DNA from 2 places in the Pantoea sp. Ep11b genome. Region 2 is predicted to be linked to the other one. Evidence: predicted binding sites of a transcription regulator. Region 2 holds the regulator's gene; the other holds the start of a gene.
What was found. The regulator Fur, encoded in region 2, represses iron uptake genes when iron is present. The targets are predictions, from matches to a motif close to ATAATAATGAGAACNACTATCAA.
Positions count from the first base shown of each region.

Region 1 (3,389 bases), 510 kb from region 2:
TAGGCCCGCTGTTCAATGCCGTGCAGCAGGCGAAATTCTATCCGGATCAAAAAACCTTTGCTGATGCGGTGCCGAAATTTGACCCCTCTTCAATTCTGGCTGACTGGCAGATGCAGAAGAAACAGCGCAATTTCGACCTGAAACATTTTGTCGATGCCAACTTTACGCTGCCCGCCGCGGGCGACAAATATGTGCCGCCCGCCGGACAGAATCTGCGTGAGCACATCGATGGTCTGTGGCCGGTGCTGACTCGCACGGCCAGCAGCGCCGGTCAGTATGATTCGCTGCTGCCGCTGCCCAAACCTTATGTAGTGCCGGGCGGACGCTTCCGCGAAATTTATTACTGGGATAGCTACTTCACCATGCTGGGCCTGGCCGAAAGCGGCCACTGGGATAAGGTGCAGGATATGACGGATAACTTCGCCTCCCTGCTCGACCGCTATGGCCACATCCCCAACGGTAACCGCAGCTACTACCTGAGCCGTTCACAACCGCCGTTCTTCAGCCTGATGGTCGATCTGCTGGCAACCCACGATAACGGCCAGGCCTACACCCGCTATCTGCCGCAGTTGCAGAAAGAGTATGACTACTGGATGGCGGACAGCGACAACGTCGCGGCGGGTGCAGCCAGCAAGTGGGTGATTAAGCTGGCAGACGGCACGCTGCTCAACCGCTACTGGGATGCGCGTGACGTGCCGCGCACCGAGTCCTGGATGGATGACATCGCCACCGCGCAGAAAGCGCCTCAGCGCAATAAGGCGGAACTCTATCGCGAGCTGCGCTCCGGTGCGGCCTCGGGCTGGGATTTCAGTTCACGCTGGTTTACCGACGCGCATAATCTCTCGACCATCCGGACCACGCAGCTGGCGCCGGTCGATCTCAACAGCCTGCTGTTCCATCTGGAGCAGACGCTGTCAAAAGCCTATCAGATGAACAAGCAGACCGATCTGGCGAAGCAGTTCGCAGACCGGGCAGAGAAGCGCCAGGCGGCTATCAACCGCTATCTCTGGGACAGTAAACAGAACTGGTATGCCGATTATGACTGGCAGAAAAAGCAGGTCCATCCGCAGCTGACCGCTGCGACGCTGTTCCCGCTCTATCTGCAGGTCGCCAGCGATAAGCAGGCTGAAAGCACCGCCCGCGCGGTGGAAAAACAGCTGCTGAAGCCGGGCGGTCTGGTGACTACGACCGTCAACAACGGCCAGCAATGGGATGCGCCGAATGGCTGGGCACCGCTGCAGTGGGTCGCCGTCGAGGGTCTGGAACACTACAACCAGCCGAAACTGGCAAAAGAGGTGGGCGTCCGCTTCCTGCAGAACGTTCAGAACACCTATGACCGGGAGCATAAGCTGGTTGAAAAATATGTCGTCGAGGGTAAAAACCTCGGCGGTGGCGGTGGCGGCGAATATCCGCTGCAGGATGGTTTCGGCTGGACCAATGGCGTTACGCTGAAGCTGCTTGATAAATATTGTCCGAAAGAGAAAACCTGTAACAGCGCCCACGATATTCCTCAGGCGTCAGCTTCACAACCTTAATGCTCTCCGGATACCTCTGGCCCTGCCGGAGGTATCCTCTCCCCCCTTTCAGCGAATTTTACTTGAACTTTTTTCATCCGCAGGCAAAATTGCAGCGAATTTATAAAAGGTAATAATTCTCATTATGATAATGAGATTGCCTATCAAGAATATTATCCACCTGCCTGACCGCTTTGCTAAGAAAGGAATGTTGATGAAACTGTCATTGCCGCTGAAAGGTTATGTTCCCCTCTGCACTCTGGCGCTGACCACGCCCGCTCTGAGTTTTGCTGCCGATATGGTGGTGACCGCGCAACCGCTGGAAGATTCCGCCTCCCCTACCCGGGGTTATCTGGCGACCACCAGCGAGGGCGCCACCAAAAACGACCGTTCGCTGATCACTACGCCGCAGTCCATCTCGGTGGTGACCCGCCAGCAGATGCAGGATCAGGGCGCGCTGACCCTGAATCAGGCGCTGGGTTACAGTTCGGGGGTCTTCACCAATTTCGGCGGTGCCGCCACCCGTTATGACACCATCGCACTGCGCGGTTTCCACGGCGGCGATGTCGATAACACCTTCCTTGATGGCATGCGGCTGATGAGCGACGGCGGCAGTTTCAACGTTCTGCAGGTTGATAACGCCTTCCTGGAGCGTGTCGACGTGATCAAAGGTCCCTCTTCTGCACTCTATGGGCAGACCGTGCCGGGCGGGCTGGTCAATATGGTGACCAAACGTCCTCAGTTCAGCGAAGAGGGTCACATCCAGCTGCAGGCCGGCAGTAATGCCACCACCGGCACGATGTTTGACTACACCAACGCCATTAACGATCAGTGGGCCTTCCGGCTGACCGGTATTACGCGCAACGGCGATACCCAGTACGCGCATACGCGCGAAGAGAAATATGCGCTGATGCCGCAGCTGATGTGGCAGCCGGATGAGGATACCCACCTGATCCTGAAAGCCTACCTGCAGAAGGATCCCTCTGGTGGCTATCACGGTTCCGTTCCCGGCGACGGCAGCCTTAACGAACACAACGGCTACAAGCTGAACAACGACTTCTATGAAGGCAACAGCGACCTCGACCAGTTTAAACGTCGCGAACAGATCTACAGTTTCGATTTTGGTCACCGCTTCAACGACGTCTGGTCATTCGCCTCTACCGGCAGCTACAGCCACTCGAATGTCGATCTCGATCAGGTCTATCAGATTGGCTGGGATCGCACTAATCCCGACCTGCTGAACCGCTACTACTCCGGCGAACGATCCTCGCTGGCCGCCTGGTCTACCGATAACCGCCTGACGGCAGAGTTCAGCACCGGTGAGCTGGAGCATCGCGTCTCGGTGGGTGGCGAGTACCACCGTTATAAGAATGATATCGTGGCCGCCAGCGGCTCAGCCTCGCAGCTGAATGCCCTGACCGGCGAGCAGGTGGGCGAGATGCCTGACTACCTCTGGACCAGTAAAACCCGTCGCTACTATCAGACCGGGCTCTACCTGCAGGATGAGATGAAGCTGAATCGCTGGCATCTGGATCTCTCCGGCCGCTATGACCGTATCGTGGCGAACAACAGCGGCAGCGCCCGTCGTCAGGATGATCACGTCAGCGGTCGCGCTGCGTTGCTCTACGCCTTCGACAACGGCATTTCGCCTTATGTCAGCTGGAGCCAGTCGATCACCCCGACCGCCCTCACCGATCCCAACAATAATCTGCTGAAGCCGACCACCGCTGAGCAGTATGAAGCCGGGGTGAAATATCAGCCGGTGGGCAGCCGCGATCTCTACAGCGTGGCGGTTTATGATCTGACGCAGAAAGATGTGGCAAACCGGAATGTTCAGACGGCGACCTACTCGCCATCGGGCAAAGTCCATTCGCA
Region 1 is NZ_CP160631.1:1,983,651-1,987,039, reverse strand. It holds gene treA (alpha,alpha-trehalase TreA) at 1-1,535, shown strand, start outside; gene AB1748_RS09435 (TonB-dependent siderophore receptor) at 1,729-3,389, shown strand, end outside.
Region 1: the regulator Fur is predicted to act here: its motif matches at 1,660-1,682, upstream of AB1748_RS09435 (TonB-dependent siderophore receptor).

Region 2 (3,389 bases):
ACTGGATAACATCACCATTCCGGTGCATCCGCGTCAGTATGAGTTCTCGCGCCTGAACCTGGAGTATGCGGTGATGTCGAAACGCAAACTCACCCAGCTGGTGACAGAAAAGCATGTCGAAGGCTGGGATGACCCGCGTATGCTGACCGTGTCGGGCCTGCGTCGTCGTGGTTATACCGCCGCCTCTATCCGTGAGTTCTGCCGTCGCATTGGCGTTACTAAACAGGACAACATCGTGGAGATGGCGTCGCTGGAATCGTGCATCCGTGACGATCTCAACGAAAATGCGCCACGCGCCATGGCTGTGCTGGATCCGCTTAAAATCGTCATTGAGAATCTGCCGGCGGGTCATAACGAAATTATCACCATGCCGAATCATCCGGGTAAGCCGGAGATGGGTACGCGTGACGTGCCGTTCAGCCGCGAAATCTGGATCGATCGGGCTGATTTCCGCGAAGAGGCGAACAAGCAGTATAAACGCCTGGTGCTGGGCAAAGAGGTGCGCCTGCGCAACGCCTATGTGATTCGTGCCGAGCGCGTCGCCAAAGATGAAGCGGGTAACATCACCTGCATCTACTGCACCAGCGACGTCGATACGCTGAGCAAAGATCCGGCCGATGGCCGTAAGGTCAAAGGGGTGATTCACTGGGTTTCTGCCGATCATGCGCAGCCTGCTGAGTTCCGCCTGTATGACCGTCTGTTCAGTGTGCCAAACCCGGGCGCGGCCGAGGACTTCCTGGCGGTCATCAATCCTGAATCGCTGAGCATCAAAAATGGCTTTGTCGAGCCGGGCCTGCGCGATGCGCAACCGGGCGAGCCGTTCCAGTTCGAACGCGAAGGCTATTTCTGCGCCGACAGTGTTTACTCGAAGCCGTCGCAGCTGGTGTTTAACCGCACCGTGGGCCTGCGCGATACCTGGGCAAAAACCGGCGAGTAAAACATTTTCGGGCTGACCCCATAAAATGGCAAAAGGGCGATTTATCGCCCTTTTTTATGGCCCCGATTTTCATCATCACCGACGTTTATTCTGCACTAACTGCAACTCCCCCTGCGCCCCCTGTGAGAGTAATCTGAGTTTAAAAAAATTAATCAATTTCAGAGTGTGAATTAGCCGCTTTCAGGTAGGCTATGCGCTCTCAACGGTCGCAAAGCGGGTTACAGAAGGAAAAAAAATGAACGCTCTCGCCCAGGAAGCCAAACACAGTGTCGTCGTTTTACATCAGCTCATTGAACGTATTTTTAATCAGGCAGCAGGCTCTGATGACAGTTTTGAGTTGCTGATGTCCTATTTCCATCCCGAATTTCGCATGGTGACGCCGAAGGGTAAAGAGTACAACCTCAATGACGTTGAGGATCTTTTCCGGCAGTTGCAGGGGCAGCGGGAGGGGATGCGCATCGCCACCTGTGAACATGTGATCCTGTCGCACCATGAAAAAGAGATCACGGTGCAGTATCGCGAAATGCAGATGATGAATGGCAATAATCAGAGCCGCATCTCCCTGGCGATTCTGGATTGCAGCAGTACTATCCCGCGCTGGCGTTATCTGCAGGAGACGCTGGTCGCCTGACCCGGCGGCAGTACGGACGAAAAAAAACCGGTGCATTCACCGGTTTTTTTGTATCCAGCCGCGCCAGAATTACTGGTCGTGCAGCGTTTCGTTTTCCCGGCAGTCGCCCACCGTGCAGTGGCCATAAAGATAGAGACTGTGGTTGGTCAGCTTGATGCCATGACGGGTCGCGATTTCGCGCTGACGCGTTTCGATCGACTCATCGCTGAACTCAATAACCTTGCCGCAATCCAGGCAGATCAAATGATCGTGGTGATGCTGCTGAGTCAGTTCGAAGACAGATTTGCCGCCTTCAAAGTTATGGCGTGTGACAATGCCCGCGTCATCGAACTGATTCAGAACACGGTAAACGGTAGCCAGGCCAATCTCTTCGCCAATGTCGATCAGGCGTTTGTACAAATCTTCCGCACTGACGTGATGGCACTCAGGTTCCTGAAGCACTTCCAGAATTTTCAGTCTGGGCAGCGTCACTTTCAGGCCAGCCTTCTTTAATGCGGTGTTGTTGTCAGTCATGCGGATTTTGTCCTGTTACTAATATCACTTTTGTGGCTTGTCGCCTTGAATGTCGATCTGCGCTTATTCTCATTTGCGTCTCATTATAGAGCTGAAGCGATGAAATGAAAACCAGAGGGCGTGCCTGAATCATCATGGGCGAGAGGGGATACGTCACCGGGCCGGGGAGGATTCTGGCAGAGTCTGTTTGACCATCACTTCGTCTTACCGCCTGAGAAAATACGCGGAAGATCGATGCGGGTATTCTACAGATTAAACGGAGAAAGTTAAAAAAATGTGGCTATTATTTCTATAGGAATTTCCATTGCCTCAATGTGAGCTGGCGCTCACATTGAGGCATGCAGGATCAGGCTTCCAGAATCTCTTTCAGCTGCAGCTCATCGAAAATCTGCTTAACCCACTGCTCAACACGCTGGCTGGTCAGTTCAGGCTGGCGGTCTTCGTCGATCGCCAGGCCCAAAAAGTGCTTGTCATCTGCCAGACCTTTTGAGGCTTCAAAATGGTAGCCTTCGGTCGGCCAGTGGCCGACGATGACCGCACCGTGGGGTTCGATGATGTCGCGGATGGTGCCCATCGCGTCACAGAAGTACTCTGCGTAATCTTCCTGGTCGCCGCAGCCGAACAGCGCCACCAGTTTGCCGTTGAAGTCGATCTCTTCCAGCGTCGGGAAGAAGTCATCCCAGTCGCACTGCGCTTCACCGTAATACCAGGTCGGAATACCCAGCAGCAGGATATCAAACGCTTCCAGATCTTCTTTTGTGCTTTTTGCGATGTCATGCACTTCTGCAACGTCTTTACCCAGCTGCTTCTGGATCATTTTTGCAATGTTTTCGGTATTGCCGGTATCGCTGCCAAAGAAGATGCCTACGAGTGCCATGAGTAAAATAACCTCTTAAATCCTGATAATGAGATGTGTGCCGCAGCACAATTCAGCGAATAATAGCAGACGAGACAAACCCGCGGAACGGTTAAAGCCTCGACATTTGCTCCTGCGTGCGATTTGCCCGCGTTAATCCAGTTTGAGCTGTGCCAGCAGCATCTGTTCAATCAGTTCGCTGCGGCTGAGATTGCGCTGTTCGGCCAGCGTATTGAGTGCATCGACGGCTTCACTGTTCATTTTCAGCTCGACACGCCGAAGTCCGCGCCCTTTGTCGCGTTTCAGTTGATTGCGCTTGTTGATGCGCAGCTGTTCATCACGCGAAAGCGGACTGGTTTTGGGTCGACCCGGGCGGCGCTCATCAGCAAAGAGATCGAGCGTCGTGCGGTCAGTCTGTTCTTTTGCCATGGCTTAGTAAAACTGAATGGGTG
Region 2 is NZ_CP160631.1:1,472,221-1,475,609, forward strand. It holds gene glnS (glutamine--tRNA ligase) at 1-937, shown strand, start outside; gene AB1748_RS06915 (hypothetical protein) at 1,173-1,568, shown strand; gene fur (ferric iron uptake transcriptional regulator) at 1,638-2,081, opposite strand; gene fldA (flavodoxin FldA) at 2,428-2,958, opposite strand; gene ybfE (LexA regulated protein) at 3,091-3,366, opposite strand.